DNA from 4 places in the Streptomyces sp. NPDC058576 genome. Region 4 is predicted to be linked to each of the others. Evidence: riboswitches for the same ligand, from Rfam matches in the RefSeq annotation. Region 4 holds a riboswitch; each other region holds the start of a gene.

Region 1 (6,868 bases), on a different contig from region 4:
GCCCGCCTACCCAAGGGACCGCCCCATGTCCTTCGCCCCGTTCGACTGGATCGACGCCGAGGCCCGCGGCCGGGCCGCCGCCGGACTCGTACGCACGCTGCGTCCACGCGACGCCGAGCCGGAGCTGCTGGACCTCGCGAGCAACGACTACCTGGGCCTCACCCGGCACCCGGAGGTCACGGCCGCCTCGGCCGATGCCGCCCTTCGCTGGGGGGCGGGGGCGACGGGGTCCCGGCTGGTCACCGGCTCCACCGCCCTGCACGCCGAACTCGAACGGGAGCTGGCCGCGTTCTGCGGCTTCGAGGCGGCCCTCGTGCTCTCCTCCGGCTACGCGGCCAACCTCGCCGCCCTGACCGCGCTGTCCGGGCGCGGCTCCCTCATCGTCTCCGACGCGGGCAACCACGCCTCGATCGTGGACGGCTGCCGGCTCTCCCGCGCCGAGACCGCCGTCGTCTCCCACGCCGACCCGGACGCGGTCGCCAAGGCGCTCGGGGCCCACGACGGCCGGTCCCTCGCCGTCACCGACTCGGTCTTCTCCGTCGACGGCGACGCCGCTCCGCTCCCCGCCCTTGCCGAGGCCTGCCGTTCCGCGAACGCCGCCCTGCTCGTCGACGACGCCCACGGCCTCGGCGTCCTGGGCGACGGCGGTCGCGGCGCGCTCGCCGCCGCCGGCCTGGCGGGCCGCGACGGGATCGTGGCCACGCTCACCCTGTCCAAGTCGCTGGGCAGCCAGGGCGGAGCGGTTCTGGGGCCCGCCCGGGTCATCGACCACCTGGTCAACACGGCCCGTACGTTCATCTTCGACACCGGACTCGCCCCGGCGGCGGCCGGCGGCGCGCTCGGCGCGCTCGACGTGCTGCGCCGGGAGCCCGAACGGGCGGCCCGCGCCCGTGAGGTGGCCACCGCGCTGTTCACGCGGCTCACCGCCGCCGGGCTGCGGGCGGTCCGGCCCGACGCGGCCGTCGTCTCCGTCCGGGCGCCCTCGGCGGACGCGGCGGTGCGCTGGGCGGCCGACTGCCGCACGGCCGGGATGGCGGTGGGCTGCTTCCGCCCGCCGTCGGTACCGGACGGCATCTCCCGGCTGCGGCTCACCGCCCGCGCCGACCTGACCGAGGAGCAGCTCACGACCGCGGTGGCCACGATCGTCGCCACCGCTCCCCGGCCGGCGGACGCTCCGGTCAGCTGACCCCGCGCGGCCGCCCCGCGGGCGACGACGTGAAGGGTCGGGCAGGCCCCAGACCCGTGACGAACGTGCTCCAGGCCGCCGCCGAGAAGCGCAGCGGCGGCCGGTCCACGTCCTTCGAATCGCGTACCGCGAGCAGGGCGCCGAACAGCGCGGTCTCCACGCAGTTGTTCATCCCGGTCGAGCGGCTGCTGCGCCGCCACGACGCGGTGGACGGCGCCCCGGGCGACGGCTGTGGTGCGGAACGGTCGGACATGGTGGCCCCCTCGGGCAGTCGGACGGTCCGGCGGGACCCGGCCGGACGGCCCGGTTCCGCTAGCCGCGGCTGATCGCGGTGATGAGGTCCAGCGAGCGTTCGGGCGACAGCGCGTGCGCCTGCAACGTACGGAAGGCCGAGCTGTACGCCTCAAGGTCTTCTTTCCGTTCCAGATAGAGGCTACTCGTCAAGTGGTCAAGAACGACCACATCCAGATCAGAAGTGTTCGGAAAGGAGAAGATAACGAAAGGGCTGGTGAGTCCGACGTACCCGCCCACCGAGAACGGCAACACCTGCAACTGGACATGCAGGAGTTGGGACACCTGGATCAGGTGGTGCAGCTGATCCCGCATCACCGCCGCCCCACCCACCTCGCGATGGAGCACCGCCTCGTCCAGGACGGCGGTGAACCGCAGCGGCGGACTCGCGCGCAGCACCCGCTGGCGGGTCAGCCGGACCTCGACCAGGGAGTCGAGCCGGCCGTCCGGTAACCCGTCCAGTGAGGCTCGGGTCACGGCCCGTGCGTATCCGGCCGTCTGGAGCAGCCCCGGCACCACGGAGGTCTCCAGCGTCCGGACCGTACTGGCCTGCGACTCCAGACTGATGAAGTCGCGGTACTGCGGCGGGATCAGCCCCCGGTAGGCGTGCCACCAGCCCGAACCGCCGCCGCCCGCCGACCCCGCGAGGACTTCCAGCAGCGAACGCAACTGGGTGTCCCGCACCGCGTAGACGTCCAGCAGCCGCGAAACGTCGGCCGGCGTCACCCCGCTGGCGCCCGTCTCGATGCGGCTCACCTTCGACTGGTGCCAGCCGAGCAGCCGCGCCGCGTCCCGGCTGGTCAGGCCGGAGGCGCTGCGCAGGCTCCGCAGCTCCTCACCGAGCTTGCGCCGCCGGACGACGGGGCCGTGCAGCATGCCGGTCTCCTTCTGCTGTCGGGAAGGGCCGGTCCGTCACCGGGGCCGGCCCGCAGGGAGGTCAGTGTGCCGCCCGCCCACGCCGTACGGGTCCCGAATTCACCGCTTCGAGCGACAGATATATGCATATCTTGGCCGAACCCCGTTACAGGGAGCTGCATCGATGGCAATCTGGCGCGAAGCACAATCCTGGCCGACCGTCGGTCGGCCGGGGCGGGAAAGGGACGGCGTCGCCATGGCAGACCATCAGGAAGCAACCGTCACTCTGCCGAGCGATCCGGTCTCGGTCTCCTCGGCCCGCAGACATGTCGCCAGGACCCTGACCCAATGGGGCCTGCCCGACGACAGCGAGTTCGCCGACACCATCCGCCTGATCGTCTCGGAGCTGGCCACCAACGCCGTTCAGCACACCTTCGGCCAGTCGCCCACCTTCACCGTGGATCTGCGCCTCGAACGCGACGAGGAGCTGTATCTCGGCGTCACGGACAGTCACCCCCGCTGGCCGCAGCGACTGCCCGCCGCCGTACGGCAGGACAACGGGCGCGGCATGGTCATCATCCGGGCACTGGCCAAGGAGCGCGGCGGGCGGCTCCAGGTCACCCCGACCGCCGAGGGCGGCAAGACGGTCTGGATCGCGCTCCCGTGGGTCGTCGCCGTCCAGGGCTGATCCCGGCGGAGCACGGGGAGAGCCGGGGGCGTCAGCCCGCGGACGGCCGATTCGCCGGTGCTGCCGTGCCGCCACGGCCGAAGCCGCTGCGCAGCAGCGCGAGCAGCGTCCCGGCAGCCGCGCTCGACCGGTCGCCCCGGTGCGCGACCGAGATGGTCCTCCGGAACGACGCGGGCTCCAGTCGACGGACCGACAGCGGGGCCGCCGCCATCGAGGCGACCATCTCCGGCACCACCGCCACCCCGAGACCCGCACTGACCAGCGCGCACACCAGCGCGTACCCGGGCGATTCGCAGACCACCGCGGGCGTCGCCCCGGCCTCGGCGAGCGCGCTCTCGACCCCGTGCCGGGGCGGGTGAGTGGGCGCGCTGCTGATCAGCGGCCGCCCCGCCAGCTCGCTGACCGGCAGCCGACCGGTGCCCTCGGCGAGCCGGTGACCCGCCGAGGTGACCAGCACCAGCTCCTCGACCAGCAGGGGTTCGACGAGGACACCCACCGGCAGGGGGCCCGCCGTCGCCGGTTCATAGGCATGCGTCAGAGCGAGGTCCACCTCGCCCGCGACCACGGCGGCGACCCCGCCGGGCGGTTCGTACTCGGCGACGGTCAGCTCGACCTCCGGATGAGCCCGCCGGAACGCGCTGAGGACCGGGGGCAGCAGATGGATCCCGGCCGTCGTGAACGTCCCCACCCGCAGCCTGCCGCCCGAGAGCCCGGCCAGTTGCGCCAGCTCGTGCCGCGCCTGGTCCAGCTCGTCCAGCACCCGCCGGGCCCGGCCCGCCAGCAGTTCGCCCGCCGCCGTCAACCGCGCACCGCGATGGTGGCGCACCAGCAGCGCCGCCCCGGCCTCCCGCTCCAGCTTGGCCAGCTGCTGGGAGAGCGCGGGCGCGGTGTAGCCCAGGCGGGCGGCGGCCCGGGTGATCGATCCGGCCTCCGCGACCGCCACGAGTGCCGCGAGCCGTGTCGGGTCGTACATGAAAGCGTTCCTTTAGGTAGACCCAGAAGATTGCAAGTACACGCTAAAGGCTCCGCCGGTCCAAGGTGGACCTCATGGACGCACAACTGATCGCCTTCACGGGGGTCGCCGCCGGTATGGTCGCGCTGCCCGGCGCCGACTTCACCGTCGTCGTACGCAACGCCCTGGCCTCACGCGCCGCCGGCCTGGCCACCGCGCTCGGCGTCGCCGGGGGGCTGCTGGTGCACACCGCACTCGCGGTCGCCGGACTCGCCGCGGTGCTCGTGACGATGCCCGTGCTCTTCCGCACCGTCCAGCTGCTCGGCGGCGCGTACGTGCTCTACCTCGGGATCAGCACGCTGTACGCGATCCGGCGTCGCGGAGCGGCGGACGGCGACGGAACTCCCGAGGACGCGCCGGGGCGGCCCGTGCCCGGCGAGTTCGGACGCGCGGTGCGCCAGGGGTTCCTGACCAACGCGCTGAACCCCAAGGCCCCGGTCCTCTTCCTCAGTCTGCTGCCGCAGTTCGTGCCCGACGGCCAGCCGCCCCTGCCCCGGACCCTGTTGCTCGCGGCCCTCGTGGTGGTGCTGGCGCTGATCTGGTTCCCGGCCGTGGCCCTGCTCGTGGACCGGCTGGGCCGGTGGCTGCGCCGACCGCGTACCGCCCGCGCGATCGAGGGCGGCAGCGGTGTGGCGCTCACCGGTCTGGGACTCGCCCTGGTCACCGGCCCGCTGCTGCGCTGAGGACGTCGCGGGCGCCCTCAGCGGCCGCCCGTGACTCCCGCACGGAAAGAGCGTCCGGCCGGAGGTCAGCGGACCCTTCCGTACCAGACGCTCTTGGACCAGATTTTCGCCAGTCGCACCACGTCCCCCGATTTGGGGGAGTGCCAGATCTTCCCGGCCCCGGCGTAGATGCCCACGTGGTAGACGCTGCGCCCGGAATGGAAGAAGACGAGGTCGCCGCGTTTGCGCTGCGACTTCGCGATATGGCGGGTCTTGTTGTACTGCTGCTGTGCGGTGCGGGGAAGCTTCTTGCCGGCCTTCTTGAACGAGTAGACCGTCAGGCCCGAACAGTCGAAACGGCTGGGGCCGGCCGCTCCGTATTTGTAGGGAGCACCCTTCTTCGACGCGGCGACCTTCAGGGCCTTCGTCGAGTGAGCGGCGGCCTCGGCGTCGCTCACCATGCCGGGCGCCAGCATCGTGGACGTCACGGCCAGGGTGAGCACCGAGGCCGTACCGACCCGGGCGAACAGAGACGGGACATGAACCTGCGCAGACATGCGCAACCCTTCGTCAGCCGCCTGTGAAGGATGACCTGTCGGGTTCGGGCTGGCGAAGTTGCCCGGCCGCTTGACGCGGCTTCACCCCGAGGGCTTCCCGGTCTCCCGGTCGGCCCGTTGTGCTCGGGTCCTCCACTCCTGCCGATCCACTTCTGTCGACCAGTCATCCGGGCGGCGGCAGGACTCGGCGTCCGCCCGGACCGCCCCGCCGCGGTGGCGGGGGCTGTTCGTCCCAGGGATCTTGACGCACTCCGTGCCGGATTTCCGAGCTGAAACGGTGGTTTGTGAGTCTCCTCACCACTGATCCATTCAGGTGGACAGGCCCGATTCGCGCTCGCCGACGAGCCGGGCGCACACCCTCGTACCAGCGACGAAAGGGCGCATTTCGAGTACGGGCCGGGCGTCGAACGCAAGTTGAGCAGTCGCTCGCGCGGGTGATCTCCTACGCCGAACGAGCGAGGCAAATCGATCGCGGGACCGGGCGTGTCGTGCGGCGGGCGACCGGTCCGCCCCCGTTTGATGTCCTCCCCGCTCCAACAAGGCGCCCGCCCCGACCCCGTGAGGCCGTTCTGCCCGCTCCAACGGGGCGCTCGCCCCAGCCCCGTGAGGCGCTTCCGGCCGTCTCCGTATCGTGCTTCCGGGTGCGGAGCGGGTCAGTTCACCGTCGGCGGCATCGCGACCCGGCCCGCCCGGCGCTCCCCGTCCAGGACGCGCAGGGCCCGCGCCAGGGTGGCCGCGTGGAGCCGCGACTCGCCCCGCTCGTGCATCAGGGCCAGGGCGTCGCGCAGGGCCGCCGCGCCGGAGGCGAGGGCCTGGGCGGCTCGCAGCGCGCTGTAGGTGTCGCCGCCGTGGGCCGGGTTGATCCGGCCCACCTGGTCGAGCACGGCCAGATAGCAGTCGACGAACTCGCCCTCGGCGCGGGTCAGCGCGGGCAGGGGCGGGAACTCGGGTGGCTCCATCGGCGTTTCCCCTCGCGTCGTACGGCGGCCGGGAGAGTCAGCGGTTCTCCACGACGTGGTCGACCAGCCCGTAGGCGAGGGCGGCCTTCGCGTCGAGGATGGTGTCGCGCTCGATGTCGGCGGTGACCTGCTCCGCGGTCCGGCCCGTGTGCCGGACCAGCATGGCCGCGAACATCTCGCGGGTGCGCACCAGTTCGCGCGCGTGGATCTCCAGGTCGGACGGCTGGCCCCGCATCGGCTCCTCCAGCGCGGGCTGCTGAATGACTACCCGCGCGCCGGGCAGTGCATGTCGACGCCCCTTTGCCCCGGCCGCCAGCAGGGCCGCCGCGTAGGAGCCCGCCTGCCCCAGGCAGAAGGTCTCCACCTCGCAGGTCAGGAACCGCATCGTGTCGTAGACCGCGGCCATCGCCTGGAAGGTGCCGCCGGGTGAGTTGATGTAGAGCGACAGGGGCCGGTCCGGATCGGCGTGCTCCAGGTACATCAGCTGGGCGATGAGGTCGCTCGCCGCGGTGTCGTCGATCGGGCTACCGAGGAAGACGATCCGCTCGGACAGCAGCTTGGAGTACGGGTCCAGCGTCCTGGTTCCGGTCGCGGTGCGCTCGGTGAACTCGGGCAGGACGTAGCGGGCGGCGGGGCGGATCATGGCGTGCCTCTCTCC
Region 2 (6,868 bases), on a different contig from region 4:
GCCGAGACCCCGGAGGACGTCCACGCGCACTGGCTGCGCACCAAGGCGATCGAGAAGCAGCGCACCTCGGTCACCGAGGGCGTCCCCCTCGGCCAGCCCGGCCTGGCCCTCGCCGCGAAGCTCGGCAGCCGGGTCCGTACGGCCGGCCTCGACGTGCCCCTGCCGACGGGCGGTCCCTCGTCCGACTCCATCGGCTACGAGCTCCTCGCCCTCGCCGTACGCGCCGAGGCGAACGGCGCCGACCCCGAGGCCGCCCTCCGCGCGGCGGCCCGCGCCTACCGCGACGCGATCCTGGCGGCGGAGGGCGGGGCGGGTCAGTACGGTGACACGGTGACCTGAGGGGCCGCGCGGGAGGCGGGGGACGGGACTGCCACCGCGAGCTGGAGGCCCGGGTCCGCGAGGCGCGGCGGGACGGTGGGCTGGTGGTGGCCGGCGCGCCGCTCTCCGGCAGGACCCGGACCTCGTGGGCCGCCCCTACCGCCTTGGGCTGCTCCTGGCCGAGCGTGCGCAGCAGCGGCTGACCAGGGCGGCCGAGGGGGCATCCCTTGCCGCGCCCGCCCTCCCCGCACTCAGTGAGGTCACCGACCCCCCGCCCGATAACGTCAAGGCGTGAACGACAGCCCCGCCCCCGGCACCTCCGAGCCCTCCGCCTGCCCCCACGCCACCCCTGACGAGGCCGCCCCCGAACTCTTCACCTGGGAGTTCGCCACCGACCCCTACCCCGCCTACGCCTGGCTCCGCGAGCACCGCCCCGTGCACCGGACCGCGCTGCCCAGCGGGGTCGAGGCCTGGCTCGTGACGCGGTACGGGGATGCCAAGCAGGCGCTCGCCGACGCGCGGCTCTCCAAGAACCCGGCCAACCACGCCGAGTCGCCGCACGCCAAGGGGAAGACGGGGATCCCGGGGGAGCGCAAGGCGGAGCTGATGACGCATCTGCTCAACATCGACCCGCCGGACCACACCCGGCTGCGCCGGCTCGTGTCCAAGGCGTTCACCCCGCGCCGGGTCGCGGAGTTCGCGCCCCGCGTGCAGGAGCTGACGGACCGGCTCATCGACGGGTTCATCGAGGACGGCAAGGCCGACCTCATCCACGACCTCGCCTTCCCGCTCCCCATCTACGCCATCTGCGACCTGCTCGGCGTCCCGCGCGAGGACCAGGACGACTTCCGGGACTGGGCGGGCATGATGATCCGGCACGGTGGCGGGCCGCGCGGCGGGGTCGCCAGGTCGGTGAAGAAGATGCGCGGCTATCTCGCCGAACTCATCCACCGCAAGAGGGAGGATCCGGGCGACGACCTGATCTCCGGGCTGATCCGGGCCAGCGACCACGGCGAGCACCTCACGGAGAACGAGGCGGCCGCCATGGCGTTCATCCTTCTCTTCGCCGGGTTCGAGACGACGGTCAATCTGATCGGGAACGGGATGTACGCGCTGCTGCGCCACCCCGAGCAGCGCGCCGCGCTGCAGGCTTCCCTGAACGCCGGGGAGAGCGCGCTGCTGACCACCGGGATCGAGGAACTGCTCCGGTTCGACGGGCCGGTCGAGATGGCGACCTGGCGGTACGCCACCGAGGCGCTGACCCTGGGCGGCGAGGAGATCGCCGCCGGGGACCCCGTACTGGTGGTGCTGGCGGCCGCCGACCGCGACCCGGAGCGGTTCACGGATCCGGACACTCTGGACCTCGCACGGCGTGACAATCAGCACCTCGGTTACGGGCACGGCATCCACTACTGCCTGGGGGCGCCGCTGGCCCGTCTGGAAGGGCAGACCGCGCTGGCCACGCTCCTGAGGCGCCTTCCTGACCTGCGACTTGCGGAAGAACCTGCCGATTTGCGCTGGCGCGGCGGGCTCATCATGCGCGGACTGCGCACCCTTCCCGTCGCGTTCGAATCGGGAGGCCGTTCCGAAAAAAGTGACGGACTGTCAACTCTGTGACTTTCACGTGATCTGCGCTGCATCGACTTGTGACACACGTTCGAGTCCCGCTAGGTTCACGGTTCGACGCGTCGGCCGCACCTTGCTCACGCGTCACTTGCGCGCCGACGCAGACACGGAATCCCCACGGAATCCCGCTGCGCGGCGCTCAGGTCACTCGCTTGTCAGTCGCACGGAAGGCATACCCATGGGCTCCGCGAACGGCAGACACCGCCGCCCTCGCCAGGCACCGGCCATCGTCGTCGCCGCAGGCGTGACGGGATCGGCCATCGCCATCCCGCTGCTCGGTGCGAGCGGCGCAACCGCCGCCGAGGCCTCCACCTGGGACCGGGTCGCGGAGTGCGAGAGCGGCGGCATGTGGAGCGCCGACCTCGGCAACGGCTATTACGGCGGGCTCCAGTTCTCGCAGGAGACCTGGTCGGCGTACGGCGGCACGGCGTTCGCGCCCCGCGCCGACCTCGCCAGCCGCTCGCAGCAGATCTCCGTCGCCGAGAAGGTCCTGGACGACCAGGGCCCGAAGGCGTGGCCCAGCTGTGCGGTGATCTCCGGGCTCGCGGTGGACGGCAGCCTGCCCGGCGTCGACCCGGGCACCTCGCCGTCCCCCGACCCGTCCGCCGATCCGTCGGAGGACCCCTCGGCCTCGCCGACGGGCGAGGCGGACGCAACCGGCGAAGCGGATGAATCCGGCAAGTCCGGGGAAACCGATGAGTCCGGCAAGGGTCAGAAGGAGAAGGGCAAGGACAAGGGTGACGGTGCGGGGGAGGAGAGCGATGCTCCGGACTCCTCCGTGACGCCCTCCGACCCGCCGCCCTCCGGCACCCCCGACGCCTCGGACCCCTCCGCCGCCCCCGACGCCTCGAACGGCAAGGGCGGCAAGCACCGCGGCGCCCCCGCGCCCGAGGAGGCCGACGCGGACCGGCGGGACGGCCCCCGCGAATCCGGTCGGCACGCCTCGCGCGGCGACGGCGACGCGCGGGACGGCGACGCGGCGACCGCCGACGGGTACACGGTGCGGGCCGGCGACAACCTCTGGGCGATCGCTGACGCACAGGAACTCCCCCAGGGCTGGAGCGGCCTGTACGAGGCCAACAAGGACCTCCTGGGCTCCGACCCGGACCTGATCCTGCCCGGACAGAACCTGGATCTGGGGCTGGACGGGAGTGCCGGCCAGGCTGCGTCGGAGAGCGGCGAGGAGCCCGCCGGGGCGCCCGTAGCCAACTGATGCAATTCGGGAAAAAGCCCCGAAAGTAGAGGCAGTTAAGAGGCCTATGTCCACTTTGCGTAAGTGAGACATGGGTCTCTTTGCTTCAACTCGTGCGTCTCGCCCGGCCGATCCGGGCGAATCACCCCCGACCTGCGGAAACGACCCGCCGACCACCGCGAGTTCGGGCTGATTGCCCCCTATGTCCATCTTTGAATGTCGGGGTTGCCTGTGTTTACGGTCTAACCGCTCGCACCGCGGGCCCCGTCGACCGTCACGCCGAATCCTGCCGTCGGTCGAAGGGAACAGACGCGTAAGCGCCGTAGGCAGGAGCGGGGGACCCAGGTAAGCCGCCGGGTCCGGACGCCTCGTCGAGAAGACGGGGACGTACGGGACCGGCTAGGGGTGAAGTCGTGCGCAAGACCGCGCGACCGGGCAACTCATCAGCCCGAACCCGACAGCTCACCTCGTAGGCGTCGGTGAGGAGATTCGTTCCATGCTGCTGAACAGCAAGGGCAAGCACCGCCGCCCGTCCAAGGTCACCCGTATCGCCACCCTCGCGGGTGTCGCCGGTGCCGCCGTCGCCGTCCCGCTGATGGGCGCGACCAACGCCTCCGCCGCCTCCGTCGAGACCTGGGACGCCGTCGCCCAGTGCGAGTCCGGCGGCAACTGGTCCATCAACACCGGCAACGGCTACTACGGCGGACTGCAGTTCTCGCAGTCCAGCTGGGCCGCCGCCGGTGGTACGCAGTACGCCTCGCGCGCCGACCTGGCCTCCAAGGACCAGCAGATCGCCGCCGCCGAGAAGCTTCTCGACCTGCAGGGCCCGGGCGCCTGGGCCTGCGCCGGCGCCGGCGGCCTCACCAACGACGGTGTGGACCCGGGCGTGAACCCCGGCGGCTCCGGCCAGTCCGAGAGCAAGCCCGAGCAGGCGCAGCCCGAGCGCCAGGCCGAGCAGCCCACCACGCGCAGCGAGCAGCGCGAGGCCCCCGAGGCCGAGAGCAAGAAGACCGTCACCACCCCGACCGGCGAGAAGGTCCAGAAGGGCGACGGCGAGTACAAGGTCAAGGCCGGCGACACCCTGAGCAAGATCGCCGACAAGGAAGGTGTCAAGGGCGGCTGGAGCAAGCTCTTCAAGCTCAACGACGACATCGTCAAGGAAGCGGACCTGATCTTCCCGGGTCAGCAGCTCCACCTGAAGTAATCGCCGTCTCTCCTCCCCGGAGGGGAAGGGTCCGGCGGCACTTCCCCTCGCACGGCTTCCCGGCCCGGCGCGCTCTTCCCCCCAGCGCGTCGGGCCGGGTTCTGCGTGAGCGGCAGGCGTCCGGAGGTCCGCATGTGTTCACCTCTTGGTGTTACCGCTCAGTAGATTTCTAGAGTTTTGTCCCGTGATGCAGGTTCTTGGGTCCTTTTTCGTCCCAGGAGGCGGGCGGTCGGCCGGCCGACGCGGCCGGGCCGGATAGGCTCGTGTCGCAAGGCCACAGTGACCCTGCACAACCAGTGTCAGATCCCAGAAGGAGATGCCTCGTGCCGTCCATCGACGTCGTCGTAGCCAGGGAAATCCTCGACTCCCGGGGCAACCCCACGGTCGAGGTCGAGGTTGGCCTCGACGACGGCAGCACGGGTCGTGCTGCCGTTCCGTCCGGCGCCTCCACCGGTGCGTTCGAGGCTGTTGAGCTTCGCGACGGTGACCCCAACCGCTACCAGGGCAAGGGCGTCGAGAAGGCCGTCCTCGCCGTCATCGAGCAGATCGGCCCGGAGCTCGTCGGGTACGACGCCACCGAGCAGCGCCTCATCGACCAGGCGATGTTCGACCTGGACGCCACCGAGAACAAGGCCTCGCTCGGCGCGAACGCCATCCTCGGCGTCTCGCTGGCCGTCGCGCACGCCGCCTCCGAGGCGTCCGACCTGCCGCTCTTCCGCTACCTCGGCGGCCCGAACGCGCACCTGCTGCCCGTTCCGATGATGAACATCCTGAACGGCGGCTCGCACGCCGACTCCAACGTGGACATCCAGGAGTTCATGATCGCGCCGATCGGCGCGGAGTCCTTCTCCGAGGCCCTGCGCTGGGGCGCGGAGATCTACCACACGCTGAAGAAGGTCCTCAAGACCAAGGGCCTGTCCACCGGACTCGGCGACGAGGGCGGCTTCGCCCCGAACCTGGAGTCCAACCGCGCCGCCCTGGACCTCATCGTCGAGGCCATCACCGAGGCCGGTTACGTCCCGGGCCGTGACGTGGCACTCGCGCTCGACGTCGCCGCGTCCGAGTTCTACAAGGACGGTGTCTACGAGTTCGAGGGCAAGTCCCGCTCGGCCGCCGAGATGACCGAGTACTACGAGGAGCTCGTCTCCGCGTACCCGCTGGTCTCCATCGAGGACCCGCTGTACGAGGACGACTGGGCCGGCTGGAAGGTCATCACCGACCGCATCGGCTCCAAGGTGCAGATCGTCGGCGACGACCTCTTCGTCACCAACCCCGAGCGCCTGGCCCGCGGCATCGAGGAGGGCTCCGCCAACGCCCTGCTCGTGAAGGTCAACCAGATCGGTTCGCTGACCGAGACCCTGGACGCCGTCGAGCTGGCCCAGCGCAACGGCTTCAAGTGCATGATGTCGCACCGCTCCGGCGAGACCGAGGACGTCACCATCGCCGACCTCGCCGTCGCCGTGAACTGCGGCCAGATCAAGACCGGCGCCCCGGCTCGCTCGGACCGCGTCGCCAAGTACAACCAGCTGCTGCGCATCGAGGAGATCCTCGACGACGCCGCGGTGTACGCGGGCCGCTCCGCCTTCCCGCGCTTCAAGGGCTGACCCACAGGCCCGAGACGGTAGCCTCCGCCCGTCCCCGCACCCGGTCCCGTACCGTGTGCGGGGACGGACGTGCGTAAGAGCTTGCCGCCCTTCGGGCGACGACGGCAGGTTGACGACAAGCTCTGGGAGGCGGGGAGACATGGCCGGGAAGGACCGCGACCGGTTCTCCACCGCGACCAGGCTGCGACTGCTCGGCGAGCAGACCGCGGCCCGCGTGTACCGATCCCAGAACCGCCGCCAGGCCCGCCGCTCCCGGCTCACCGGCCGGGCCGCGTTCCTGGCGCTGGTGGTCTGCTCCCTGGTGGTGGCGCTCGCCTACCCGATGCGGCAGTACGTCTCCCAGCGCGACGAGATCGCCGAGCAGGAGCGGCTCTCGCAGGAGGCGGAGCGGCGCACCGAGGAGCTGCGGGACGAGAAGGCGCGGCTCCAGGACGACGCGTACATCAAGCGTCTGGCCCGCCAGCACCTCCATTACGTCCTCCCCGGGGAGACCGGCTACACCGTGGCCGACCCCGACGCGGCCCGGGACCGCCGCGGCGAGCCGGGTGCGAGCGACCGCCCCTGGCACTCGAACCTCTGGGACGGCGTGGACAGCGCCGACCGTGACGACCGCGACTGACCGACCCGCAACCCCCTTCTACGAGCTTTCGAGCAGAACCAAGGCAGGCATGGAAACGCCCCCTCCGCAGACCGAGTCCACCCAGCCCACCGACGCGGACATCGCCGCGTTCGAGCAGCAGCTCGGCCGCCCGCCGCGCGGTCTGCGCGCCATCGCGCACCGCTGCCCGTGCGGCAACCCGGACGTGGTGGAGACCCAGCCGCGTCTGGAGGACGGCACGCCGTTCCCGACGACGTACTACCTGACCTGCCCCCGGGCGGCCTCGGCGATCGGCACGCTGGAGGCCAACGGGGTCATGAAGGAGA
Region 3 (6,868 bases), on a different contig from region 4:
GGGCAGAACCATGGCTGAGCGCCGCGTAAACGTCGGTTGGGCCGAGGGCCTGCACGCCCGCCCCGCTTCCATCTTCGTCCGTGCCGCCACGGCCTCCGGCGTCCCCGTGACGATCGCCAAGGCCGACGGCAACCCGGTGAACGCCGCCTCCATGCTCGCCGTGCTCGGCCTGGGCGCCCAGGGTGGCGAGGAGATCGTGCTCGCGTCCGACGCGGACGACGCCGAGGCCGCTCTGGACCGGCTGGCCAAGCTGGTCGCCGAGGGTCTGGAAGAGCTTCCGGAGACCGTCTGACCCCTCCGACTCCGGCCCGTCCGGATTCGACCCGTGCGAGAGCCGTGACCCCGTAAAGGGATCACGGCTCTTTCGCTTTCACGAAAGAATCGCGCCTCGATAATTCGGGCAGCGCGAAGGGCGCATTTGGGCATCGCGAATGACGCATTCAGGCAGCGTCAATGACGCATCCGAAATCGCTTCTCTTTGTATACGGCTCTTCTGTTAATGACGGACGCCCGCGGTGTTTACGCCGTGTTGCGAACTTCTCACCGGGGGGACGGGGGCGGCGCGCCGCCCGGGGAGATCCGGGCGGCGGAGCCGGTGGGCGGCGGTGAAGCGTTCCGCGTGCTGGGCGGTCAGCGCCCTCGCCCGTTCCGCGTCGCCGCGCGCCACGGCGTCCACGATCGCGCCGCGCTCGGCCCAGGAATCGACCGGGCGGGACTCCTGCTCGACCGCGTACATCCAGGCGATCTTGTGCCGGAGCTGGGTGAGCAGCGCGATGAGCCCGGGGCTGCCGGAGGCCTGGGCGAGGGTCTCGTGGAACCAGCCGCCCAGCGAGCGCAGATCCTCGCCCTCGCCCCGGCGGGCCCGCTCCTGGCCCAGCCTGACCAGGCCCCGGAGCACCTTCAGATGGGCTTCCGTGCGGCGCTGCGCGGCGCGTGCCGCACCCAGTGGCTCCAGGAGCGTCCGGACCTCCAGGAGGTCGGCCGCCTCCTGCACGGTGGGCTCCGCGACACAGGCGCCGGCGTGCCTGCGGGTGACCACGAACCCCTCGGACTCCAGGGTGCGCAGCGCCTCGCGGACCGGGACCCGGGAGACCCCGTAGCGGCGGGCCAGCAGCTCCTCGGTGAGGCGGCTGCCTCGCTCGTAGACACCGGAGACGATGTCGTCACGGATTGCCGTGCATACCGAATGCGCGGGAATGCGCATGTCCGAACCTCCGCCTTGATCCCCGCGAAACGCGGCCGCCCGACGTCTGTTCCGTGACTCTATGGCAATCCGCCGGAATTTCCGATGGCAGGCCGGAATCCATGGATATCTTCACGCCGGAATTGCTGAAGGCCCCGGCGGGCGCCGGGGCCTTCGGACGGGGGTCACGCGGGGTGCGTCAGACGTTCAGACCGTGCGAGCGCAGGTAGCCGACGGGGTCCATGTCGGAGCCGTAGTCGGGGGTGGTGCGGGCCTCGAAGTGCAGGTGCGGGCCGGTGGAGTTGCCGGTGGAGCCGGAGAGGCCGATCTGCTGGCCGGAGGAGACGCTCTGGCCGACGGAGACGCCGATCGAGGAGAGGTGGCCGTACTGGGTGTACGTGCCGTCCTTCATCCGGAGCACGATGTTGTTGCCGTACGCGCCGCCCCAGCCGGCCTCGACGACCGTGCCGGCGCCGACCGCGACGACGGAACTGCCGGAGGCGGCCTGGAAGTCCACGCCGGAGTGACTGCCGGAGGACCAGAGCGAGCCGCCGGTGTTGTACCCGGTGGTGACGTGGGAGCCGGCGACCGGGAGGTGGAAGGCGTTCAGCCGGGCGCGCTCGGCGGCGCGGGCGGCCCGGGCCTTCTCCTCGCGGACCTCCTTGGCGCGGGCCTCGGCCTTTCGCTCGGCCGCCGCCTTCGCACGGGCCTCGGCCTTTGCCTTGGCCTTCGCCTCGGCGATCGCGTCGGCCTGCTGCTTCTGGGCGCTCGCCTGCGCGTCGATCCGCTCGGCGAGGGTGGCTTCGAGGGAGACGGCCTGGGTGAGGCCGGTGTCGGCGGACTTGGCGGCCTCGGTGTCCGCGGCGAGAGCCGGGGAGGACAGCGAGCCGATGACTCCGGTGGTGGCCAGGGCCGCGATGCCGGCGACCTGGGCGCTCCGACGCGTGAGGCGGCTCGGGGCACGGTGCTTCCCGGTGGCACGGGTGAACGCCATGGAGGGGCTGGTTCCTTTCCTTCCTTCTCGCCTACCGGGTTAGCTGACGGGTTCGGAGCAGGAAGGTCTCCTACGGATTCCCGCGCCGGTTCGCGGCACGGGCCTCCGATTCACCCCAGGGACTGCGTGGGTCCCCGGCTCCCCTAGGCTCGCGCCTGACGGGGACTCGGCGATGACTGCCCGGCGCCGCGGTTGCGGCATACGGGTGACGGACAGCCGAGCCGACGCTAGGCGGGGCGACTTCCCCCCACCAAACGGACAAGGGGATTTGTCGCGCATCCCACAGGGCAGACAGGCAACCTCTCCCCCAAAAATGGGTGAAGTGCACTAAACGGGCAAACAAACAGGACCCCGACGAAATCCCTTCCGTCGGGGTCCTGTTCGCGGCAGTGGTCGCACGGGGGCGGCCGTGTTCCGCGGCGGTGTCAGCCGGTGACGACGGACACCTCTCCGATGCCGAGGGCCTTCACGGGCTCCTCGATCTGCGCGGCGTCCCCCACGAGGACCGTGACCAGCCGGTCCACCGGGAAGGCGTTGACCACGGCGGCGGTCGCCTCCACGGTGCCGGTCTCGGCGAGCCGGGCGTAGAGGTGGGCCTGGTAGTCGTCGGGGAGGTGCTGCTCGACCTGGTCGGCCAGCGTGCTCGCGACGGAGGCGGCGGTCTCGAACTTCAGCGGGGCGACGCCCACCAGGTTCTGAACGGCCGTCTCGCGCTCGGCGTCGGTCAGCCCCTCGGCGGCCAGCTTCCGCAGAACCTTCCAGAGGTCGTCCAGGGCCGGTCCGGTGGACTCGGTGTCCACCGAGCCGCTGATCGCGAGCATCGCCGCGCCGCCCGAGTCGGGGCCGCTGGAGCGCAGCACCTGGGCGAAGGCGCGCACCCCGTAGGTGTAGCCCTTCTCCTCGCGCAGCACCCGGTCCAGCCGGGAGGTGAGGGTGCCGCCCAGGCAGTACGTGCCGAGCACCTGTGCGGGCCACACGCGCTCGTGCCGGTCGGCGCCGATCCGGCCGATCAGCAGCTGGGTCTGGACCGCGCCGGGGCGGTGCACGATGACCACGCGGCCGGTGTCGTTCGCCGTGATGGGCGGCACGGGGCGGGCCTGGCCCGCGTTGCCCGACCAGTCTCCGAGGGTCTCCGCCAGCAGCGCGTCCAGGTCGATGCCGGTGAGGTCGCCGACGATCACGGCCGTCGCGGTGGACGGGCGGATGTGGGCGTCGAAGAAGGCGCGGACGGCGACGGCGTCGATCCGCCGGACCGTCTCCTCGGTGCCCAGACGCGGGCGGGACATCCGGGCGGTGGCCGGGAACAGCTCCTTGGAGAGCTGCTTGGCGGCCCGCCGGGACGGGTTGGCGTGCTCGTGCGGGATCTCGTCGAGGCGGTTGCCCACCAGGCGCTCGATCTCGCTCTCGGCGAAGGCCGGGGCCCGCAGCGCCTCGGCGACCAGACCGAGCGCCTTGGCCAGCCGGGAGGCCGGGACCTCCAGGGAGACCCGGACGCCGGGGTGGTCGGCGTGCGCGTCGAGCGTGGCGCCGCAGCGCTCCAGCTCGGCGGCGAACTCCTCGGCGCTGCGCTTGTCGGTGCCCTCGGAGAGCGCCCGCGACATGATCGTGGCCACGCCGTCCAGGCCGTCGGGCTCGGCCTCCAGGGGCGCGTCCAGGAAGATCTCCACGGCGACTACCTGCTGGCCGGGGCGGTGGCAGCGCAGCACGGTCAGCCCGTTGGGCAGGGCGCCGCGCTCGGGAGCCGGGAAGGCCCAGGGGCGGGCCGTGCCGGCGGTGGGCTGCGGGTGGAACTCCATGGCTACTCCAGTCACGGCGGCGTCGCTCACTTGTCCGCCCCCTCGTGCGCGTCGGCGCCCTCGGCGCTTGCTTCGCCCTCGTCGCCCTCGTCCGCCTCGTCGGCCGGCTCGATGGGCTCGTACACCAGCACCGCCCGGTTGTCGGGGCGCAGAGCAGCCTCCGCCGCCGCGCGCACCTCCTCCGCCGTGACGTCCAGGACGCGGCCCACGGCGGTCAGGGCGAGCTGCGGGTCGCCGAACAGGACCGCGTAGCGGCACAGTTCGTCGGCGCGGCCGGCGACCGTGCCGAGCCGGTCGAGCCACTCGCGCTCCAACTGCGCCTGCGCCCGCTCCATTTCCTCGGGCGTGGGCCCCTCGGCGGCGAACCGGGCCAGCTCCTCGTCGACCGCGGCCTCGATCGTCTCGACCTCGACGCCGCCGGACGTCTTGACGTCCAGCCAGCCCAGCGAGGGCGCTCCGGCGAGCCGCAGCAGCCCGAAGCCGGCCGCCACCGCCGTACGGTCGCGGCGGACCAGGCGGTTGTGCAGCCGGGAGGATTCGCCGCCGCCGAGCACGGTGAGCGCCAGGTCGGCGGCGTCGCAGGCGCGGGTGCCGTCGTGCGGGAGGCGGTAGGCGGCCATCAGGGCGCGCGCCGGCACCTCCTCGTGGACCACTTCGCGCAGCTGCTCGCCGATGGTCTCGGGCAGCGTCCCGTCGCGCGGCGGCTGCTTGCCGTCGTGGGACGGGATCGAGCCGAAGTACTTCTCGATCCAGGCGAGGGTCTGCTCGGGGTCGATGTCGCCGACCACCGAGATCACCGCGTTGTTGGGCGCGTAGTACGTACGGAAGAACGCGCGGGCGTCCTCCAGCGTGGCCGCGTCCAGGTCGGCCATGGAGCCGATCGGGGTGTGGTGGTAGGGGTGGCCCTCGGGGTAGGAGAGGGCGGTCAGCTTCTCGAACGCGGTGCCGTAGGGCACGTTGTCGTAGCGCTGGCGGCGTTCGTTCTTGACGACGTCGCGCTGGTTCTCCATGGACTCCTCGTCGAGCGCGGCGAGGAGGGAGCCCATCCGGTCGGCTTCCAGCCAGAGCGCCAGCTCCACCTGGTGGGTGGGCATGGTCTCGAAGTAGTTGGTCCGCTCGAAGCTGGTCGTCCCGTTGAGCGAGCCGCCGGCCCCCTGGACGAGCTCGAAGTGACCGTTCCCCTTGACCTGGCCCGAGCCCTGGAACATCAGGTGCTCGAAGAGGTGAGCCAGACCGGTGCGTCCCTTGACCTCGTGGCGCGAGCCGACGTCGTACCAGAGGCAGACCGCGGCGACCGGGGTCAGATGGTCCTCGGAGAGCACCACACGCAGGCCGTTGGCCAGGCGGTGCTCGGTCGCTGTCAAGCCGCCGGAGCCGGCCTGTGCGGTGGCCGTGTGACCCATGGGCATGTACGTCCCTTCGATCGCGATACTGGACTTCCTGCCAGACCTGCCACTCTAAGCAAGCGCACCGGCACCTGGCGAAGTTCCCGTTCCGTGGATGTTTCCGTCGATGGTGTCGTGGACGCCGACGCTGACGTGCTGCCCGGGCCGCTTCGGACCGGCCTTCGGACGGGTCGAGGTCGGCGTTGTCAGTGCGGCGGTCCACAATGGACCGCGTCACTAGCTCGTGTTGTCCCGAAACAAGCTCAGGTTGTCCGAACAGAATCTGTGAAGGAGTCGCAGCCGCGATGGCCCGCCGTAGCACGAAGACCCCGCCGCCGGACGACTTCGAGGAGAAGATCCTCGACATCGACGTCGTCGACGAAATGCAGGGCTCCTTCCTCGAGTACGCGTACTCGGTGATCTACTCCAGGGCCCTGCCCGACGCCCGCGACGGCATGAAGCCGGTGCACCGCCGCATCGTGTCCCAGATGAACGAGATGGGACTGCGCCCCGACCGCGGCTACGTGAAGTGCGCCCGCGTCGTCGGCGAGGTGATGGGCAAGCTGCACCCGCACGGCGACGCCTCGATCTACGACGCCCTGGTGCGCATGGCGCAGCCGTTCTCGATGCGTCTCCCCCTGGTCGACGGCCACGGCAACTTCGGCTCCCTCGGCAACGACGACCCGCCGGCCGCCATGCGGTACACCGAGTGCCGGATGGCCGACGCCACGTCGCTGATGACCGAGGCGATCGACGAGGACACCGTCGATTTCCAGTCGAACTACGACGGCCAGGAGCGCGAGCCGGTCGTCCTCCCCGCCGCCTATCCCAACCTCCTGGTCAACGGGGTCTCCGGGATCGCCGTGGGCATGGCGACCAACATGCCCCCGCACAACCTGGGCGAGGTCATCGCCGCCGCCCGCCACCTGATCAAGCACCCGGGCGCCGACGTCGAGACGCTGATGCGCTTCGTCCCGGGCCCCGACCTGCCCACCGGCGGCCGCATCGTCGGACTCACCGGCATCAAGGACGCGTACACGGCGGGCCGCGGCACGTTCAAGATCCGCGCCACCGTCGCCGTGGAGAACGTGACGGCCCGCCGCAAGGGCCTCGTCGTCACCGAACTGCCCTTCACCGTCGGCCCGGAGAAGGTGATCGCCAAGATCAAGGACCTGGTCTCGGCGAAGAAGCTCCAGGGCATCGCCGACGTCAAGGACCTCACCGACCGGGCGCACGGCCTGCGGCTGGTCATCGAGGTCAAGAACGGCTTCGTGCCGGAAGCGGTGCTGGAGCAGCTCTACAAGCTGACGCCGATGGAGGAGTCCTTCGGCATCAACAACGTGGCACTGGTCGACGGCCAGCCGCTCACCCTGGGCCTCAAGGAGCTGCTGGAGGTCTATCTCGACCACCGCTTCGAGGTGGTGCGCCGGCGCAGCGAGTTCCGCCGCACCAAGCGCCGCGACCGGCTGCACCTGGTCGAGGGCCTGATCGTCGCACTCCTCGACATCGA
Region 4 (6,868 bases):
GAACAGCGCCTACGGGGTCATGGCGATCGTGACCGCCGCCGACGGCACCGAGACCTGGTACTGCCACCTCAGCAGCACCAAGATCCGCTCGGGCCCGGTGAAGGCCGGTGACGTCATCGCGTACTCCGGGAATTCGGGCAACTCCACCGGTCCGCACCTGCACTTCGAGGTCCGGCCCGGCGGCGGCGCGGCGATCGACCCGCTGGTGTGGCTGCGCAGCAAGGGCGTCAACCCGACCTGACGGAACGGCAGGAGAGCGAGGGGGGAGGGCCGAAGCCCTCCCCCCTCGCTCGTCCTACAGCTTCTCGACCGGCGCGTACCGCAGGAGCAGCTTCTTGGGGCGCTCGTCGCCGAAGTCGACCGTCGCCTTGGCCTGGTCGCCGTGGCCCTCGACGGCCGTCACCGTGCCCAGACCGAACTGGTCGTGCGTGACCCGGTCCCCGACCGCCAGGGCGACCGTCGGCTTCTCCGCGCCGCGCCGGGTCGCGAAGCCCGAGGGGCCGGAGCGGGAGCGGGAGGAGGAGAGCGAGGACGTGATGCCGGAGGTGGGCCCGGCGGGGGCGGCCATCGGGCCCTTGCGCTTCCAGTCCAGGTGCGCTTCCGGGATCTCCTCCAGGAAGCGCGAGGGCGGGTTGTACGAGGGCTGGCCCCAGGCGCTGCGCATCGCGGCCCGGGTCAGATAGAGCCGTTCGCGGGCGCGGGTGATGCCGACGTACGCGAGGCGGCGCTCCTCCTCCAGCTCCTTGGTCTGGCCGAGGGCCCGCATGTGCGGGAAGACGCCGTCCTCCATGCCGGTGAGGAAGACGACCGGGAACTCCAGGCCCTTCGCCGTGTGCAGGGTCATCAGCGTGATGACGCCGGAGCCGTCCTCGTCCTCGTCGGGGATCTGGTCGGAGTCCGCGACGAGCGCGACCTTCTCCAGGAACTCCGCGAGCGTGCCCGCGCCTTCCTCGTCGCCGCGCTCCTGCTCGAATTCGAGGGCGACGGCGGCGAGTTCCTGGAGGTTCTCGATGCGGGTCTCGTCCTGCGGGTCGGTGGAGGCCTGGAGTTCGGCGAGATAGCCGGTGCGCTCCAGGACCGCTTCCAGCACGACGGCGGGCCCGGCGCCGGACTCGACGATCGTGCGCAGCTCCTCCATCAGCGTGTTGAAGCGCTTGACGGCGTTGGACGAGCGGGCGGCCATGCCGTACGCCTCGTCGACGCGGCGCAGGGCCTGCGGGAAGGAGATCTTCTCGCGCAGCGACAGGGCGTCGATCATGGCTTCGGCGCGGTCGCCGATGCCGCGCTTGGGGACGTTGAGGATGCGGCGCAGCGGGACGGTGTCCTCGGGGTTGGCGAGGACCCGGAGGTAGGCCAGGACGTCCCGGACCTCCTTGCGCTCGTAGAAGCGCACGCCGCCGACGACCTTGTAGGGCAGGCCGACGCGGATGAAGATCTCTTCGAAGACACGGGACTGGGCGTTGGTGCGGTAGAAGACGGCGACGTCGCCCGCCTTGGCGTCGCCCGCGTCGGTCAGCCGGTCGATCTCGTCGGCGACGAACTGCGCCTCGTCGTGCTCGGTGTCGGCGACATAGCCGGTGATGCGGGCGCCGGAGCCGGCGTTGGTCCAGAGGTTCTTGGGGCGGCGGCTCTCGTTGCGCTCGATGACGGCGTTGGCGGCGGAGAGGATCGTCTGGGTGGAGCGGTAGTTCTGCTCCAGCAGGATCGTCGTCGCGCTCGGGTAGTCCTCCTCGAACTGGAGGATGTTGCGGATGGTCGCGCCCCGGAAGGCGTAGATCGACTGGTCCGCGTCACCCACCACGCACAGCTCGGCGGGGGCGTCGGCCTCGCCGGCCGGGCCGACCAGCTCACGGACCAGGGTGTACTGGGCATGGTTGGTGTCCTGGTACTCGTCGACGAGGACGTGGCGGAAGCGGCGGCGGTAGTGCTCGGCGACGTCCGGGAAGGCCTGGAGGAGGTGGACCGTCGTCATGATGATGTCGTCGAAGTCCAGGGCGTTGGCCTCGCGCAGCCGGGCCTGGTAGAGCGCGTAGGCCTGGGCGAGGGTCTTCTCGAAGCCGTCGGCGGCCTGTCCGGCGAAGGTCTCCTCGTCGATGAGCTCGTTCTTGAGGTTGGAGACCTTGGCGGTGAAGGACTTCGGCGGGTAGCGCTTGGGGTCCAGGTCGAGATCGCGGCAGACCAGGGCCATCAGGCGCTTGGAGTCGGCGGCGTCGTAGATCGAGAACGACGAGGTGAAGCCGAGCTTCTTCGACTCGCGGCGCAGGATGCGGACGCACGCGCTGTGGAAGGTCATGACCCACATGGCGTTGGCGCGCGGGCCCACCAGCTGCTCGACGCGCTCCTTCATCTCGCCGGCGGCCTTGTTGGTGAAGGTGATCGCGAGGATCTGCCCGGGGTGCGTCCCGCGCTCGGCCAGCAGGTGGGCGATGCGATGGGTGAGCACCCGGGTCTTGCCCGAGCCGGCCCCGGCGACGATGAGCAGCGGGGATCCGGCGTGCACGACGGCGGCGCGCTGCTCGGTGTTCAGCCCGTCGAGCAGCGCGGCGGAGTCGATCACCGGGCGCGGGTGACCGTCGCGGTAGTAACCGTCCCGGGGTGGCGGGGGCGCGTCGTAGACGCCCTCGAAGAGTCCCTCCGGCACCGCTTCGGGCGCGTGGTCCTCGGGGGGCGGCGGGGGGCCGTCCTCCGCGGGCTGGAGGCCGGTCAGGAAATTGTCGTCAAAGAGGCTGCTCATCGCCTCCCGAGTCTAGGCGGCCGGACTGACAACCTTCCGCCGAAGCCCAGAAGCGGTCGGAAGCGGGCTCCGGCACCGCCCGCCGACACGCCCGTACCGGGTACGCACGGAGAACGGACGTCCACGTTCCGTGAAGGAGCACCCGGTCGGAGGGGGTGAGGGCGGCCCGATCCGGAAAGGTCACGAAAATGTATCGGGCATATCGCTCATCGTCCTTCCCAGCGGCGGGGCGCTTTGGCTAGCGTGCTCGGTCAGGTGATCCGTACCTCCCTGAGGCGAACCGCGCCTAACGGACACCTCTGCCGAATCCGTCCTGCCCTCCAGGCAGTTCGGAACCGGGGACCCACACGCAGAACCGGGGTGAATCGGTCCGTGAGCCCGTATCCGGACCGTAGGACAGCCTTCCGTTCCGTCCGAACCCGACAGCTAACCCGGTAGGCGGTCCACGGAAGGAGATGCCGGTCTTGGCATCGCATCGCAAGCCGCGCACGAAGGTGCGCACCACCACCCCTGCCGTCGGGCTGACGACGGCCGCGCTGGCCTCCGTGACGCTTCTCTCCACGCAGAGCGCCACGGCCGCGCCCGCGGAGCCGAAGCCCGCCATCGAGGAAGTCCAGAAGAAGGTCGACGCCCTGTACCGGCAGGCGGGCACCGCGACCCAGGAGTACAACCGGGCCAAGTCCGCCTCCGCGTCCCAGCAGAAGAAGGTCGACACGCTGCTCTCGGACGTGGCGAAGCGGACCGAGAAGATCAACGAGGCGCGCCGGGCGCTGGGCTCCTACGCGGCGGCCCAGTACCGCAACGGCGGCATCGCGCCCACGGCGACGTTCTTCCTGGCGGACGACCCGCAGGGGTACTTCGACCAGAGCCGGCTGATGGACCGGGCGACGGAGCGGCAGCAGCGGGCCGTCGCCGAGTTCCGCACGCAGCAGGCCTCGGCGGCGAAGAAGCGCGCGGAGGCGGTGAAGAGCCTGGAGACCCTCACCGAGACGCAGGCCACGCTCGCCTCCAGCAAGAAGGACGTGCAGGCCAAGCTCACCGAGGCCCGCGGCCTGCTCTCCCGGCTGACCGCCGAGGAGAAGGCGCGGCTGGCGGAGCTGGAGCGCAAGAAGGAGGCCGAGGCCAAGGAGAAGGCGGCGAAGCTGGCCGCCCGCCAGGCCGCCGAGGCGAAGGAGAGGGCCGAGGCGGAGGAGAAGGCCCGCGAGGAGGCCGCGAAGGAGTCCGGCGGCGGTTCGGGCACGGGCCCCGGTTCCGGTACGGGCACGGGTTCCGGCTCCGGCTCCGGTACGGGCAGCGGTTACGCCGCCAAGGCGGAGAAGGTGCTGGCCTTCGCCCGCGCCCAGATCGGGAAGCCGTACGTGTGGGGGGCGTCGGGCCCCTCCAGTTTCGACTGCTCGGGGCTGACGCAGGCGGCCTGGCGGGAGGCGGGTGTGACGCTGCCCCGGACGACCTGGGACCAGGTCGAGGTCGGGACCCGGGTCGCCACGTCCGATCTGCTTCCCGGGGATCTGGTCTTCTTCTACGACGACATCAGCCACGTCGGCATCTACAAGGGCGACGGGATGATGATCCACGCCCCGAAGCCGGGTGCGAACGTGCGCGAGGAGTCGATCTACTACATGCCGATCTACGGGAGCGTGCGCCCGGCGTAGTCACGCGTGCGGGGCCGGGGGCGGGCCGTGAGCGGCCGCCCCCGGAGACCCTGGGCCGGTCTCAGGTCCAGACCGTGGCGATGAAGATGTTGACGACCGTCAGCCCGCCGACGGCGATGAACGCGCCCTTGTCGACCTTCTCCTCGTCCCGCTTGACGTAGACGAGGGCGAGGATCACGACCAGCAGCGCCAGCTTGATGCCGATCTTGACGTTGTTCACGGCCTGGTCGTCGGCCTGGTTGAGGCCGACGAGGGCGACGCCGGTGACGAGCATGGTCAGAGCTCCGTGGAGCATGGCCGGGCCGAAGCGGGCGGTGCCCTCTCCCATGGCCTTCATCTGCGTCAGGAAGCCGCCCAGCAGGGAGGCGATGCCGATGATGTGCAGGGCGACGAAGACATTGATGAGTACGTCCATGGCTCGGGAGCCTAGCCATGGCCAAAGGTGGACCTGTCAGTGAGGCAAGCCTTCCTTGAGCGCTTCGGTCATCGGTGACCGGCGAAACGTCACATCAGGGCAATAGCTGTCATGGCGACTCTTTTCTCCGCGCCGGGATTAGCGTCCATCCCGGACCCGCCGCCATCCCCGGTGGGCAGCCGACAGGAAGGATGCCGCCCCCGTGGCAGCGCACCGCAGGTCAGCTCACCGAAAACCCAAGCAGCGCCCGCTCACCGGCCCTGCTGCCCGCACCGCCGCCACCCTGGCGCTCGCCGGGGCCGCCACCGCCGGCTCGGTCACCGGGGCGGGCGCGGCCCCCGCCGAACCGGCCCCCACCGCCGCCCAGGTCAAGGCGAAGGTCGACCGGCTCTACCACGACGCCGAGGTCGCCACCGAGAAGTACAACGGGGCGAAGGAGAAGGCGGCCACCGCCACCCGCACCGTCGAGGCCCTGACCGACGAGGCCGCCCGACGCACCGACCGTCTCAACACCGCCCGGCACGCGCTCGGTTCGCTGGCCACCGCGCAGTACCGCTCCGGCACCCTCGACCCGGCCCTGCAACTGGCGCTCTCCTCCGACCCCGACGCCTATCTGGAACGCGCCTCCTACCTCGACCGGGCGGGCGACCGGCAGAGCGGCCTGCTGCGGAACATCAAGCGGCAGGTCTCCCAGATCACCCGCGTCAAGGCCCGCGCCGACCAGGAGAACGAACGCCTCGCCGCCCGCCGCGCCGAACTGCACGAGCACCGCACGGCGATCCGCACGAAACTGGCCGACGCCCGGAAGCTGCTGGACACGCTGACCGTCGCCGAGCGCGCCGACTTCGATCGCGTCGCCGACGCCCGGCACGGCGGCGGCCCGGCCCACGCCGACCGCTCCACGGTCCGCGGCGGCCCGGCCGCGGCCCCCGGCTCCCGAGCCGGACAGGCCATCGCCTTCGCCCACGGCGCGATCGGCAAGCCGTACGTCTGGGGCGCGACCGGCCCGAACGCCTTCGACTGCTCGGGCCTGACCCAGGCGGCCTGGAGGGCGGCCGGCGTCAGCCTGCCCCGCACCACCTACACCCAGATCAACGCCGGACAGCGGATCCCGCGCTCCCGACTGGCCCCGGGAGACCTGGTGTTCTTCTACTCCGGGATCAGCCATGTCGGCCTCTACATCGGCGACGGCCGGATGATCCACGCCCCGCGCCCGGGAGCACCGGTCCGCATCGCGCCCGTCGACCAGATGCCGTTCGCGGGCGCGACCCGGGTGGCGTAGCAGCGGGCTCGGGGCTCAGACGAGCCGTCGCGCCGTCGCCCAGCGGGTCAGTTCGTGCCGGTTGGAGAGCTGGAGCTTCCTCAGCACCGCCGAGACGTGCGACTCGACCGTCTTCACCGAGATGAACAGCTGCTTGGCGATCTCCTTGTACGCGTAGCCGCGTGCGATCAGCCGCAGCACCTCGCGCTCGCGCTGGGTGAGGCGGTCCAGGTCCTCGTCGACCGGCGGCGCGTCCGTGGAGGCGAAGGCGTCCAGCACGAAGCCGGCCAGGCGGGGCGAGAAGACCGCGTCGCCCTCCTGGACCCGGAAGACGGAGTCGACCAGGTCGGTGCCGGTGATCGTCTTGGTGACGTAGCCGCGCGCGCCGCCCCGGATCACGCCGATGACGTCCTCCGCGGCGTCCGAGACGGACAGCGCGAGGAAGCGGACCGGGTTCTCGGCCGTGCCCATCATGGGGGCGCAGCGGCGCAGCACCTCGACGCCGCCGCCGCCCGGGAGGTGGACGTCGAGGAGGACGACCTCGGGGCGGGTCGCCGTGATGACGGTGACGGCCTGGTCGACGTCGGCGGCCTCGCCGACCACCTCGACGCCGGTCTCCTCGGTGCGGCCGATCTCGGCCTGCACCCCGGTGCGGAACATCCGGTGGTCGTCGACGAGCACGACCCGTACCCGTCGCTCCGGGCCCCCGGTGGCTTCGGTGTTCTCGGTCATTCGCTCGCCCTCTCCATCTCCAGCTCGACCTCGGTGCCCCCGCCGGGCACCGAACGCAGCCGGGCACTGCCGCC

What was found. Region 4 has a riboswitch for cyclic di-AMP ahead of ACFWRV_RS04770 (NlpC/P60 family protein). Riboswitches for the same ligand answer to the same signal wherever they lie in the genome.
Region 1: it holds a riboswitch for cyclic di-AMP, as region 4 does, so the genes downstream of both, ACFWRV_RS02825 (C40 family peptidase) here and ACFWRV_RS04770 (NlpC/P60 family protein) in region 4, are expected to answer to the same signal.
Region 2: it holds a riboswitch for cyclic di-AMP, as region 4 does, so the genes downstream of both, ACFWRV_RS12085 (transglycosylase family protein) here and ACFWRV_RS04770 (NlpC/P60 family protein) in region 4, are expected to answer to the same signal.
Region 3: it holds a riboswitch for cyclic di-AMP, as region 4 does, so the genes downstream of both, ACFWRV_RS26905 (M23 family metallopeptidase) here and ACFWRV_RS04770 (NlpC/P60 family protein) in region 4, are expected to answer to the same signal.

What each region holds. Positions count from the first base shown of each region.
Region 1 is NZ_JBHXPF010000002.1:271,764-278,631, forward strand. Features, by position in the region: gene ACFWRV_RS02795 (8-amino-7-oxononanoate synthase) at 26-1,186, shown strand; gene ACFWRV_RS02800 (DUF397 domain-containing protein) at 1,179-1,439, opposite strand; gene ACFWRV_RS02805 (helix-turn-helix domain-containing protein) at 1,499-2,353, opposite strand; gene ACFWRV_RS02810 (ATP-binding protein) at 2,589-3,020, shown strand; gene ACFWRV_RS02815 (LysR family transcriptional regulator) at 3,052-3,993, opposite strand; gene ACFWRV_RS02820 (LysE family translocator) at 4,068-4,715, shown strand; gene ACFWRV_RS02825 (C40 family peptidase) at 4,781-5,251, opposite strand; cyclic di-AMP (ydaO/yuaA leader) riboswitch at 5,255-5,419, opposite strand; gene ACFWRV_RS02830 (hypothetical protein) at 5,905-6,210, opposite strand; gene ACFWRV_RS02835 (ATP-dependent Clp protease proteolytic subunit) at 6,248-6,853, opposite strand.
Region 2 is NZ_JBHXPF010000012.1:34,572-41,439, reverse strand. Features, by position in the region: gene ACFWRV_RS12100 (nucleoside triphosphate pyrophosphohydrolase) at 1-339, shown strand, start outside; gene ACFWRV_RS12095 (cytochrome P450) at 610-1,935, shown strand; gene ACFWRV_RS12090 (transglycosylase family protein) at 2,123-3,157, shown strand; cyclic di-AMP (ydaO/yuaA leader) riboswitch at 3,445-3,627, shown strand; gene ACFWRV_RS12085 (transglycosylase family protein) at 3,633-4,340, shown strand; gene eno (phosphopyruvate hydratase) at 4,664-5,944, shown strand; gene ACFWRV_RS12075 (septum formation initiator family protein) at 6,084-6,563, shown strand; gene ACFWRV_RS12070 (DUF501 domain-containing protein) at 6,613-6,868, shown strand, end outside.
Region 3 is NZ_JBHXPF010000046.1:25,304-32,171, reverse strand. Features, by position in the region: gene ACFWRV_RS26915 (HPr family phosphocarrier protein) at 11-292, shown strand; gene ACFWRV_RS26910 (GntR family transcriptional regulator) at 497-1,204, opposite strand; gene ACFWRV_RS26905 (M23 family metallopeptidase) at 1,383-2,177, opposite strand; cyclic di-AMP (ydaO/yuaA leader) riboswitch at 2,192-2,359, opposite strand; gene ACFWRV_RS26900 (M16 family metallopeptidase) at 2,603-3,973, opposite strand; gene ACFWRV_RS26895 (M16 family metallopeptidase) at 4,000-5,382, opposite strand; gene ACFWRV_RS26890 (DNA topoisomerase (ATP-hydrolyzing) subunit A) at 5,664-6,868, shown strand, end outside.
Region 4 is NZ_JBHXPF010000004.1:107,472-114,339, forward strand. Features, by position in the region: gene ACFWRV_RS04760 (peptidoglycan DD-metalloendopeptidase family protein) at 1-241, shown strand, start outside; gene pcrA (DNA helicase PcrA) at 296-2,734, opposite strand; cyclic di-AMP (ydaO/yuaA leader) riboswitch at 3,025-3,191, shown strand; gene ACFWRV_RS04770 (NlpC/P60 family protein) at 3,199-4,386, shown strand; gene ACFWRV_RS04775 (hypothetical protein) at 4,448-4,801, opposite strand; gene ACFWRV_RS04780 (NlpC/P60 family protein) at 5,004-6,083, shown strand; gene ACFWRV_RS04785 (response regulator transcription factor) at 6,099-6,794, opposite strand; gene ACFWRV_RS04790 (PspC domain-containing protein) at 6,791-6,868, opposite strand, start outside.